Regions from separate parts of the Pseudoalteromonas sp. S558 genome, predicted to be linked through region 1. Evidence: predicted binding sites of a transcription regulator. Region 1 holds the regulator's gene; the other holds the start of a gene.
What was found. The regulator MetJ, encoded in region 1, represses methionine synthesis genes. The targets are predictions, from matches to a motif close to TAGACGTCTAGACGTCTA.
Positions count from the first base shown of each region.

Region 1 (6,554 bases):
CACTACATTGTTGAATATTTTGCGCATGTAATAATTGCCCGTCATTTAAGATAAACAGATTTCTGGCATCTTGCAGGCAAGCTTCAACATTAAGCTGCTGTAAATAAGCGGCCAATAAACGCGCCGACCATAATTCCCCATGAGCAAGCAATGCAGATTCTTGTAACTGTCCATTTTGAGCAAGCTCAGCGATTAAATTTAACTCTTCGTTTAATGTATGTAAAGCATTGCGCTTAACATCTGCGCGCAGTAATTGTTCAATTAAATCACCTTGATGATTACTCAACTGCAACACAATATCAGCAACAGCTTGCGTGTCTTTTTGTTGATAGCTTTGCCACAAAGTTACTAAGGTATCGGTTGTTTTACCTGATGCCGACACAACCACACAATCACCTAGTTGAGTGTGCCCTAAAATAATTTTTGCCACACTTTGATAACGTTCGGCCGACCCTAAGCTCGAACCGCCAAATTTATGTACACAGTTAACCATATTGTACCAATCCATTTTAATCACCAAAGTGCCGGATGAGCAGCACTTAATTTAACATTGTTATTAGAAACGCCAGCCCTTTTCCCTGCGTGACTTTCGTTCTTTTTATACCCTGGTTTAACAAGATTAAATACGCGATCAAAGTCTGCAAGTAAATCATGTATATCTTCAATACCAACCGAAATACGGATAAGCGTATCGCCCACCCCCGCTTCTAAGCGTGCTTCTTCTTCCATTCCTGCATGAGTCATTGTCGCAGGGTGGCAAATTAGACTCTCCACTCCCCCTAATGACTCAGCTAAACTAAACTCTTTTAAGCTTGTTAAAAATGCAGCCGCATCGTGTATGTCGCCTTTAATATCAAAGCTAACCATGCCACCAAAACCAAGCTGCTGTGCTTTCGCTAATTCATGTTGAGGATGCGACTCAAGACCTGGATAATAAACTTGGCTAACAAACTCAGATTCTTCAAGATACTTAGCAATTGCTAATGCGTTTTCTTGGTGCTGTTTTAAACGGATATTTAAGGTACGCAAACCTCGTAATGTTAAGTAGCTATCAAAAGGTGCCCCTGTAATACCAATATTATTTGCCCACCAAGCAAGTTCATCACCCAGTGCTTGTGTTGCGGTTATGACTGCACCACCAACAACATCCGAATGGCCATTGATATACTTCGTTGTAGAGTGCACGACAATGTCTACTCCAAATTTAATTGGGTTTTGTAATGCTGGTGACAAAAATGTGTTATCTGCTGCAACCAATGCACCGCATTGTTTTGCAACTTCAGTGACCGCTTTAATATCAGTTAAACGTAATACTGGGTTACTGGGTGTTTCTATCCAAATTAATTTTGGTTTAATCTCTAATATTTGATCAAGGCTCTGTTGTTTAGTTAAGTCTAAAACTTTAAGTTTTAATAAGCCGCGCTTTTGTAATGAAGTAAATAAACGATAACTACCACCGTAACAGTCGTGTGGGATCACCAATGTATCGTCGTGATTAAGTAGCTGCGTAGCTAAATGCACAGCAGCCATGCCTGTAGCTGTAATAATGCCACGCGCCCCACCTTCGAGCTCTGCAAGCGTTTCAGCTAAAATATCACGATTAGGATTACCGCTACGGCCGTAATCATATTGGCGCTTAGTATCAAAATCAGCAAACGAATACGTTGTCGACAAATAGAGTGGAGCTACCACTGCACCATGCTGTTTATCAGCCTCTATACCGCTACGCACTGCAATAGTTGCTTTATTTTTTCCACTCATACTTGTCACCTAATTAATTTGGATGTTTAGACGTCTAAAAGAGTAGTTTATTCAATTTAAGAAGTCAAAACATTTAAACCGCTAGATGGCTAAATAACAAGTATTTGACTATCTTTTTTAAATCGATAGAATTTCACGCATATTCACACGCTTTTATCTTGTGTGAGCAATTAATAATCTGAGGCAACGATACATCTTATGGCTAAATGGAATGGTGAGTATATTCACCCATACGCAGAACACGGTAAAAAATCAGAACAAGTTAAAAAGATCACCGTTTCGATCCCACTAAATGTATTAAAAGTATTAACTGATGAACGTACACGTCGTCAAATTAGTAACCTACGCCATGCGACAAACAGTGAACTATTATGCGAAGCTTTTTTACATGCATTTACAGGCCAACCTTTACCTAATGACGACGATTTACGTAAAGATAATGCCGAAAAAGTACCTGAAGAAGTGAAAAAAATAATGCAAGAAATGGGGCTTGAAGTACCTGTTTTAAATGAAGATTAAGCGTTTAAAAAACATAAAAAAACCTCAGTAATTACTGAGGTTTTTTTATAACTGAATTTTACTGCATATTTTACTGCATACTTTACTGCATACTTTACTGCATATAGTTTTCAGGTAGCTCAATACGCGCTACACCCGACTCAACAGCAGCAAGCGCTACTGCTCTTGCTATACGTGGAAGTAAACGTGGGTCCATCGGCTTTGGAATAATATAATGAGCGCCAAATTCTAATTTATCCACACCTGCGGCTTTTAATACTTCAGCCGGTACAGGCTCTTTAGCAATACTGCGAATAGCCTCTACTGCGGCTATTTTCATTTCGTCGTTAATCGCGCTTGCACGAACATCAAGTGCGCCACGGAAAATAAACGGGAAACATAAAACGTTGTTAACCTGATTAGGGTAATCAGAGCGCCCTGTTGCCATAATTAAATCGTTACGTGCGCTGTGTGCGAGTGCAGGATCTATTTCAGGATCTGGGTTTGAGCACGCAAACACAACCGGCTTATCAGCCATTAACTTTAAATCTTCAGCACCTAATAAATTAGGTCCCGATACACCAACAAATACATCTGCGTCTGCAATTACATCTTGCAACGTACGTTTATCGGTATTATTGGCAAACAATTGCTTGTACTCATTTAAATCATCACGGCGTGTGTGAATAACCCCTTTGCGATCTAACATATAGATATGCTCGCGTAGCGCACCACACTTAATTAGTAACTCCATGCACGCAACAGCAGCGGCACCGGCCCCTAAACAAACAATAGTCGCATCTTCAATTGACTTTCCCTGTACCTCAAGCGCATTAAGCATACCTGCAGCGGTAACAATGGCGGTGCCGTGTTGATCGTCATGAAAAACTGGAATGCTACAGCGCTCAATTAACGCTTTTTCGATTTCAAAACACTCTGGTGCTTTAATATCTTCGAGATTAATGCCACCAAATGTATCTGCTATATTTGCAACTGTATTTATAAAGTCTTCGGTAGTACGGTGCTTAACTTCAATATCAATCGAGTCTAGGCCTGCAAAACGCTTAAATAATAAAGCCTTGCCTTCCATTACGGGTTTAGATGCGAGTGGCCCTAAATTACCCAGACCTAAAATTGCAGTACCATTAGTAATGACCGCAACCATATTACCTTTACCGGTATATTTATAAGCATTTGCAGGATCAGCAGCAATTTCACGCACAGGTTCAGCAACACCTGGGCTATATGCTAGGGCTAAATCTTGAACCGTTTCGGCAGGCTTGGTTAGCTCAATGCTGATTTTTCCTGGAACGGGATGAGAATGGTAATGTAGTGCTTGTTCACGAAAGTCTGACATAACGCGATTGTATCCTGCAATTTAAGTTAAAGTGAGAGGTGTTGTCTGGGTTACGATACCCTTATTATTTTTAAATTCCAAGCAATATCAGGTCTATCCTGTTATATGCTAGATTCATTGATTTTAAGAGGTTTTTCAGTAACTTTGCGAAGATATACTGACATTTCATAAATAGAAATTCATATAAAAAGAATTTTAGAGGTACTTTTAGCCGCGAGTCGTTTTCTCTAAAAACGACTGTCAAATTTTTAGTATAAATAACTATAAACAGCTTAATACTCTACTTTAAAAACATTTATCTTCACGTTAGCTACATTTAACAACTTAGTTAAAAATTGAACACTTCAAAATATAGAGACTATTGCGTACTTTGTCTGCAAAGGTTTATGCATACTCAGAATAAGAACAGGAAATAGTTATGCAAAGAAGATAACGTCAAAATAGGCAGGAAAAGTAAATAAAAGATGAATTTTAGGCATAAAAAAAGCACCCTAAGGTGCTTCCTTTAACTAAATAGCAAAAATTACTTCTTGCTACCAAGTGCACCGAAACGCTTGTTGAAACGATCAACACGTCCGCCAGTGTCTAAAACTTTTTGCTTACCAGTGTAAAACGGGTGACACGCAGAACATACGTCTAAGTGAATGTTTTTACAAAGAGTAGAGCTTGTTTCGAATTCATTTCCGCATGAACATGTTGCTGAAATTACTTCGTACTTAGGGTGAATACCTTCTTTCATAGAAACCTCTAGTTAAGGCCGCATCGCTCTCCAAACCCGTAGTTTGGTACCATACGTCGTTAAAACAAATTTGTTGGTGGCGGATTTTATCCAACAACTACCAAGCACACAAGGTTTAATTATATTTTTTTGCTAAAAAAGTAATCAAATAATAAAACGGTTATAATTTGCTAGTAGGTTTTTAACCGTATATTTAGTACATTATACCATTAATTTTATTAGTTGAGTTGTTATGCGTTTTGTTGAAGTTGCTATAAAAGTCCCGTTACCGCGCACCTTTGATTATAAAGTAGATGAACAGCTCTCAGGCTTGGTTTCGGATCTAAAGCCTGGAATGCGTGTTTTAGTCCCTTTTGGCAACCAACGTAAAGTGGCCGTTATATTAGCTTTAAAAACCAGCACTGAAGTTCCTGAAAATAAAATTAAAAGTATTCTTGAAGTCATTGACGATGCTCCTATTTTATCTACGCAACACTTAGCGCTTCTTAGCTTTACCGCTCGTTATTATTGCTACCCTTTGGGCGAAACGATTCATATAGCTCTGCCTAGTGCACTACGCCAAGGTGAATCACCAGACAAAACAAGCATTAACATGGTAATGCTTACTGAAAAAGGCGCTAAAGTACCGTCATTAAAAGCCAAAACTCAACTCAACTTATTGAAGCAGTTATCACAATCAGGTAAGTCGTCTTTAACTGAACTAAAAGCCTTAGGCTTTAGCAAAAAAACCATCGATAGCCTCATTGATAAAGAACTTGTCACACAAACTATCGAACACGATAACCAATGGCAAAGCATTACCCCCAAAGTTGGTAGCAAACCAATTCTTAATAAAGAGCAAGCGGTTGCCTGTACGGCGATTAATCAAAGCAAAGGCTTTAGCAGCTTTTTATTGGAAGGTGTGACAGGCAGTGGTAAAACTGAAGTATATTTACAGTGCCTTGAAGAGGTATTAAAGCGTGGTGAGCAAGCCCTCGTATTAGTTCCCGAAATAGGTTTAACCCCCCAGACAGTTAATCGCTTTCGTCGCCGCTTTCCTGATACACCCATTATGCTTTGGCATTCAGCCCTGACCGATAACGAAAGACTCCAAACATGGCGATTTTGCGAAAAAGGCAGCTGTGCAATCGTAATAGGCACTCGCTCGAGTATCTTTCTGCCCTTTTTGCAACTCGGTATGATAGTGGTTGATGAAGAACACGACTCTTCATTTAAGCAGCAAGATACCCTTCGCTATCATGCTCGTGATTTAGCCGCATACAGAGCATTTCAGCATAAGATTCCACTCATATTAGGCAGTGCTACGCCCGCGCTTGAAACACTTCACAAAGCGATTAATAATAAATATCAGCTATTGAGCCTAACTGAGCGTGCACAAACCGCGACCGACAACCAATTCAAATTACTCGACATGAAAGGCCAGCCCGATCAAGCTGGTATAGCCCATGCAAGCCTTGCCACTATGCGTCAGCATTTAAATCGTGGTAAACAGGTGATGGTATTTTTAAATCGCCGAGGCTTTTCGCCCACGCTTATTTGTCATGAGTGCGGCTGGCTAAGCGAGTGTAAACGCTGTAGCACTAGCGCAACATTTCACAAAGCGATTGGTCAAATGATTTGCCACCATTGTGGCGATCAATACCCGGTGCCTCATCAATGTCCTGATTGTGGCAGTACACAAATATTCCCCAACGGCAAAGGTACAGAGCAAATAGAAGAGTTTTTATCAACTGAGTTCCCTGATACGCCGATCACGCGCATTGATCGCGATTCAACTCGTCGAAAAGGGAGTCTTGAAAAAGCACTTGATGAAATTAACTTAGGGGGAGCACGTATTTTAATTGGCACACAAATGCTTGCCAAAGGTCATCACTTTGCTGATGTCAGCTTGGTGCTTATTTTAGATGTAGATAGCGGTTTATACTCCTGTGACTTTAGAGCAACCGAACATTTAGCTCAGCTTGTTACACAAGTAGCAGGACGTGCTGGGCGCTCTGGAGAACCTGGCCAAGTACTATTGCAGACCCACTTTCCTGAGCATCCACTTTTACAAGACTTGGTTAACAATGGATATCAAGACTTTGCTCGCTTTGCACTGAGTGAACGCGATGATGCCGATCTCCCTCCAATTACAAATATGGCTATTGTTCGTGCTCAAGGACATAGCATTAAGCAAGTCGTCGACTTTTTGACTGATTT
Region 1 covers NZ_PNDU01000073.1:16,846-23,399, reverse strand. The annotation lists gene metL (bifunctional aspartate kinase/homoserine dehydrogenase II) at 1-493, opposite strand, end outside; gene metB (cystathionine gamma-synthase) at 514-1,761, opposite strand; gene metJ (met regulon transcriptional regulator MetJ) at 1,960-2,280, shown strand; gene CWB66_RS05645 (malic enzyme-like NAD(P)-binding protein) at 2,375-3,616, opposite strand; gene rpmE (50S ribosomal protein L31) at 4,140-4,355, opposite strand; gene priA (primosomal protein N') at 4,588-6,554, shown strand, end outside.

Region 2 (6,554 bases), on a different contig from region 1:
GAAATATTTGCTCAGAGCGCCCTAGGTTTGCATCAGGCTTGGTTTGAAACATACCACGTGGAAAATATTCAATGTATGCGTAATCGCCATAGTTCATGCCGCGAGTTTCACGAATGCGCTCATATAAAAAGCTGTTAGAACTACGGTGCTCACCAAAGTACGAACGCACAAGCCAAAGGGCTGTCCAGTCTTCGCTACTTCTAATTGTATCAATAGGGAAACCAAACGATACCGCAGTCGATTGTGCCGATTTTTCTACAATCGTTGCATGATGACCTTTAAGCACTGGCGCATCAGGAATACTTAAACGGCTTTGCTCACCCTTTGGTAGCGTTGCAAAATCGCTCATCATTTTAGCTTTAAGCTTTGCAGGTACAGCCCCAATTAAACCAACCGTGAGTTTAGATTGCGTAAGCTCGCTGTGATAAAACGCTTTAACATCATCTAGCGTCAACGCTTCTAAATCCGAAATATCACCGTAGTTGTAGCTTTCGTAAGGGTGATTTTTGTAAAGCGCACTGTATAGCACTTCTTTGCCTAGCTCTTCATCGTTAGATGCTTTTAAGCCTGATTTAATACCGTCGATCATTTCTTTTTTAAGGCGCTTAAAGTCGTCGTCTCTAAAACCTGGGTTTAGTAATTGATCGCTCACAAGTGTATACCACTGCGCCGCATTATCTTTATGGATACGCCCTTGGAACGACAGCATTTCTTTATCTATTTGATAGCCAAAGCTACCCGCAAGCGGATAAAGTGCTTTTTGAATATCTTTATAGCTTGTCGCCTGCGAGCCACCTTGTGCAAGCATCGCCGCAGTGAGCGCAGCAACACCTTTTTTGCCTTGAGGGTCGGCAGCCGCACCGGTATTGAATAAAAAGTTAACATCAATTAATGGCGAGCTATTCGTTTTATCAAGTACTTTAAATACAGGTGCCGCAGGTGCTTGTTCAAGCTTTGCAGTAAGCGCATTTAAATCAACTTCTTGCTCAAACCCTGGGGCTTTATCAAGTGCCGACATCGTTAATGTGGTACGGGCGTTATCGGTAAAGTATTTATTAGCAACGGCTTTAATATCTGCGCTGGTAATGTTATCTGATGATTTATACAGCTGGTTTATAACCTCTGGATCGCGCTCAAAATGCATGTAACTCGCAAGTGTTGAAGCAATTGCTTGCGATGAGTCTAAGCCATTTATAAAGCTGTATTTAAGGTTCGATTTTAAGTCACTTAACTTTTTCTCATCAACAAGCTCAGTGCGTGCTTTTGCATAAGTTCGGTTAATTGCATCGCGAGCAGTGGCTAAATCGTCTACGTTTTCTACTTTAACAAATACGTGTAATAAACCCGGATCTTTAGTCTCTGGGTTATAGGTAAACATTTGGCTGGCAATTTGTTTGTCGACCACTAGCTCTTGATATAAATCTGAATTATTTGAAAAATAAAGCTGTGAGATTAAATCAAGCGCCGCTCTGTCTTTTTTAGCAGGCTCCCACGCAGCGCCTTTGTACGATACAAGTAACCAATGCCCTGGTAGCGCTTCATCTTGCTGGTGCAAATATTTTGGTGCTTGTTGAACAGGCTCTGCTTTAATGTCAGCAACATAGTTACCTTTTTTCCAGCTGCCCCAATGCTTTTTAACCATTGCCATTGTTGCTTGTGGGTCTACATCGCCCACAATAACAAGTGACACATACTCAGGCTTATAAAACTTAGCAAAAAATTCTTTACCATAGGCCATTTGATCAGGCATGGCTTCTATGTCTTTAAAAAAGCCCATCGTGGTGTGTTTATACGTGTGCTTATCAAACGCTTCTTCGCGTACAGCGCTTAATAATTTACGAATTGGGCTCGCGTTGTTTTTTAAGTACTCACCTTTAACCGTTTGTGCTTCGGTTCTAAATTGCTCTTCGGTGTAGGTTAAGTTTTGAAAAATATCAGCTTCAAGTTCAAGTACTTTATCAAGATGCTGTTTTGAAAAATTTAAATGGTAGTTTGTAAAATCGTTCGTTGTATATGCGCGGTTATCAACACCTGAATTTTTTAATATGTCTGAATACACATCTTCAGGGTATTTTTGTGAGCCTTTAAACATCATGTGTTCAAAAAAGTGAGCAAAGCCTGTTTTGCCCTCTTCAACTTCGTTACGCGATCCAACCGATACCGGAATTTGCAGCGACACTACATCAGGGTAATCGGTTTTAACAACCATGACACGCAAGCCGTTTTCTAGCTCTTCAATTAAATAGTCTTGCGAAAAAACACGATCATCAGCTTTATTTACTTGTTCTTGTTGTGCTGTTGTTTGCGTGCTTTGGTTTTGTTGCATTGCGCAACCCGTTAACGCCAGCGATACCGCTAAGCTGGTTGCTAATAATTTAAATTTCATTGTTGTCCCTTTTTAAATTGAGCAAGTTTGTTGTCAGATTTAACTCTTTAATTATGCCCCAAAGCCAATAAATATAAGAGTCCCGAGGGGATTTATTATGTAAACAACTGTGTCAATTACACATTATGGGAACAATCACTATGAATAAATATCATGTTAGTTGAAAAACTTTCATTAAATAAATCTATCTAGACGTCTAAATGGCTGCTATATTAAATCCATCAGAACAAACTTAGCTGGAATGAGGATTATGGCTTTATCACTAAAAGAGAAGATAGTGGACACCAACCAAGGTGTTTACCTTATTGGTACTACCCCGCCTAAAATCGGCACCGATAAAGCGCAATTGAAAATCATTGCAGAAAAGCTATTAGGTCGCTTACACGAAATTGAATACGACGGCGTAATAATTTACGACATTCAAGACGAAAGCAGCCGAACTAATCAAGCCCGTCCATTTGCGTTTAAACAAACCGTTGATCCGCGTGAATACAGTCATTTACTACGTAATTTATCTGCACAAGATGTGATTACTTATAAAAGTGTGGCACAGCGTGGCGTAGGCGAATTTAAGGATTGGCTAAGTGAAACTAAAAACGACTACGATTTACAAAATGTTGTTTTAGTAGGTAGCCCATCATCGATAGGTGATATAAAGCTAAGCCTGCCAGATGCGTATAAAGCATTGGCTGAGCAATCAGATGATTTCTTTTTAGGTGGCGTTACTATTGCTGAACGCCATTCAAGTAAACGAAATGAGCACGAACGATTAATAGAAAAAACAGCACAAGGTTGTCAGTTTTTTATATCGCAAGCTGTTTACGACGCACAAGCCACTATAGAGCTAATTACTAGCTACGCACGTACGTGTAAAGCACAGGGTATTATACCTCAACGTATTATATTAACGTTTACCCCGTGCGGCGGCGAAAAAACCTTAGAGTTTATGCAATGGTTGGGTATCTCAGTGCCAGAGGCAACTAAATGGCGCATGCTTGATGCAGACAATACATTAAGCGAATCAGTCCGTATTTGCCGCGAAAATCTCGACTTAATACTTAAAAGCTGTGCGCATTTAGATGTACCGCTGGGCTTAAATATTGAAAGCTTAACAAACCGTAAAGAAGAAATTGACGCGTCAATTAATTTATACCGTTTATTAAAAGCCATTATGGAATTGAACCTTGCGGAAAAGCTAATAGCTTAAAAGCTAGGTTAGAGCTAATTAACACCCTTCTTGGCAAGCCTCATGGCTTGCTTTTTTATGTCAGTTTTTTGAAAAATAAATTAATAAATACAAGTAAAAATTTTCAGCTTAAGCTATTTATTGAAGGTGTTTTTGGTTATTACTCTCAAGCCTTTTTAAGGCAAACCCCATAGAGGAGCACATAACACCAAAAATTATTCCCTCATTAGATATAAATCTAAAGTGAGGAAAAGCATCAAATAAGCTTATTATGACTAGAGATACAATAAAGCCGATACCTGAATACATTAACCAAACTCTTGTAGTTAAGTTTATAAAAAAATTTCCCTTTCTATGTTGAACTTTACATAGATAAATTTGATAAGAGGTAGCTTTTCTTACGTTTTATCTACATAAAGTAAATAATTAGACTTCTCAATATTTTGAATTTAATCTGCTATTCAACTGAATATAAAGATAATAAATAATAAGCTACTTACTCTTAACAAGCCTATTACTGTACAAGTCTGCTACTGGAAAAATCATTTTATAATCGTCCCAATTTAAATTCCCATCTACAATTTTATAATTGAGAAAATGCCTTCTCTGTTTATAAATATCATAATCTGGGTGCCCAACAGAGAAAATAAATGGATGAAAATCAACCAAACATTTATGCCCATCACTAAAATATATCTCTAAAATATGATCAGCTATGGGTTTTGAATTAATTATCGATAATTCCAGCATTAAGCTCCTTTTTACATTTTAGCTTTCATAAATCAGATTCAAGTACACTATCAATGCCTTCTCGCATATCAATTGATAAATGATATCGTTCTGATTCTTCATCGAGCTCAAGCACAACAAACCCACAATTAAAAAACTTTTCAGCTTCTTCATATTGCTCATACGACCAATGAAAATAGCGCATTAAAAAGACTAAAGCTGTAATACCATGTGTACTAATAACAAGACTATCGGTCCAATTATCTTGAGAAAAATCGCGATACAGCGTTTCTAAAAACGTAGAAATTCGATCATATACATCTGCACCTGATTCACCATTTTCTATACGATAAAAAAAGTAACTATGTCTTTTGCGATCTTCATATTTAAGGCGAGCCTCATCTTCTGTATAAAAATTCCCCCAATCTTGTTCACGTAATCTAGGATCTTCTTTATATTTAATATTACTTTTTAGCTCAGAGGTGATTAGCTCAGTTGTTTGCCTTGCTCTGTTATAAGGTGAGGACCACACAGTTACATTTTTATTTGCTAGCAGTTCGTTTAGTTTTACACCCGTTTTTATACATTGCTCTTTACCTGATTCAGTTAAATTAACTAAATGATCAGGAGTATGCTCATACATCCCTTTATCTATGTTTGCTTGAGATTGCCCATGACGAATAATAATAATCTGCTTAGGCTTCATTACGCCCTCCATGCTCTATAATAAATATCTATATAAATAAGCTCTTGATGAATGATTAAAACATAAAAAAGAACTTATTATTTTAAGGTTATTTCAGAAGAATTTAACCACTGGGCACATAATATTCAACCCCTAATTGATGTAGTTACATTAATTAATAAGTTAAAAGGAAACAGTGATAAATACAATTTTTCATAATACCTTTTTTGCTAATTAAAAATGAATTGAGTAAAGTCAACTCAAACTACGTAATTAAATTTTAAGTTATTTTTATTACTGCGCCTTTTTAGGGAGCTTATACGCTTGTTTATTTTTATACATTGCGTGGTCTGCATCATTTAATAGCGCTTCAAAGGGCTGCTTTTGTTTATTAGTAAAACTATAACCAATACTAAGCGATAAATCGCAAACGTCTTCTTTGAGTAAGGCTTTTGAATACTCAGTCGAAATTTTATCCATGATGTAGTTAATCTTGCTTTTATCGCTTACTTGCATTACTGCAACAAACTCATCGCCACCTAAGCGCCCTACTATATCAGCATCTCTTAAATGCGTTTTTAGCGTATCTGCCAATATAATTAAGGCTTTGTCGCCCACTTCATGTCCGCAGGTGTCGTTTAATTTTTTAAAGTCGTTTATATCGATAAACAAACAACACACGTCAAAGCCTAAACGTAGCGCTAAGTTAAGTTTTTGCTGGGCTAATAAGTTAAGTGCTCGGCGATTATAAATATTCGTTAATGAGTCTAACATGGCTATTTCGCGCATTTGCTCATAGCTATACACAAGCGCTAGGTCGTCTTCAATCAAATCACGTAGTTGTTCTATGAGTTCAAAATATTCATCGGTATAGCTTGTTTTCTGAGTGTCTTTTAAGCATAGCGTGCCAAATACTTCGCCTTCAGGCCAATGAATAGGTAAACCTAGGTAGGATTCAACACCATCTTCAACTACTTCTGGTAGGGTGTTCCATGCATCGTTATTGCTTGCATCATTAACATATAAAATATTTTTAGTTTCAGCTACGTGGCGACAAAAAAGAGGTGTTTGAGGAGGGAGTATAGGATTGGTCTCAAAGTTAGAGCCACCTTCGTTACTTCTAATAACAACGCGATAGCCTTTGCTTGTTGCCTGAACTATATAACCAGACGGGGCTGAAAAAAGCCCCGTTATAAGGTCGATTTTTTTGCCATTTATGCAAAGATATTTGGCCATCAATACCAGAAAATGCCCATTGATCAGTTTCAAACATTACGTTACCTCGGCTATGTATTAGCTCCAGTATAGGCAAAAAAGTAAAGGAAAAGCTATTATTTACGGCGTCTACTTGGCTCTCTTTTTCCTGTAATACGTTTTTTATCGCGATCTTTTCGCGACTTATTAGTATTTTTACGATTATCTTTTGGCTTTTTATTTGGATCAGGCTCATAGCCTTCTAACCACTGTGGAGTTAAACGCGTATCGAGTAGCACTTCAATTTCTTCTAGCAGCCATTGCTCATCAAGACTTACCAGTGACATAGCAAGGCCTTGTTCGCCCGCTCGACC
Region 2 covers NZ_PNDU01000464.1:775-7,328, forward strand. The annotation lists gene CWB66_RS20810 (M16 family metallopeptidase) at 1-2,386, opposite strand, end outside; gene CWB66_RS20815 (methylenetetrahydrofolate reductase) at 2,637-3,593, shown strand; gene CWB66_RS20820 (DUF2442 domain-containing protein) at 4,065-4,322, opposite strand; gene CWB66_RS20825 (histidine phosphatase family protein) at 4,348-5,007, opposite strand; gene CWB66_RS20830 (sensor domain-containing diguanylate cyclase) at 5,281-6,222, opposite strand; gene CWB66_RS20835 (DEAD/DEAH box helicase) at 6,318-6,554, opposite strand, start outside.
Region 2: a site for MetJ is predicted at 2,576-2,593, ahead of CWB66_RS20815 (methylenetetrahydrofolate reductase). Genes of this name have one in related genera too.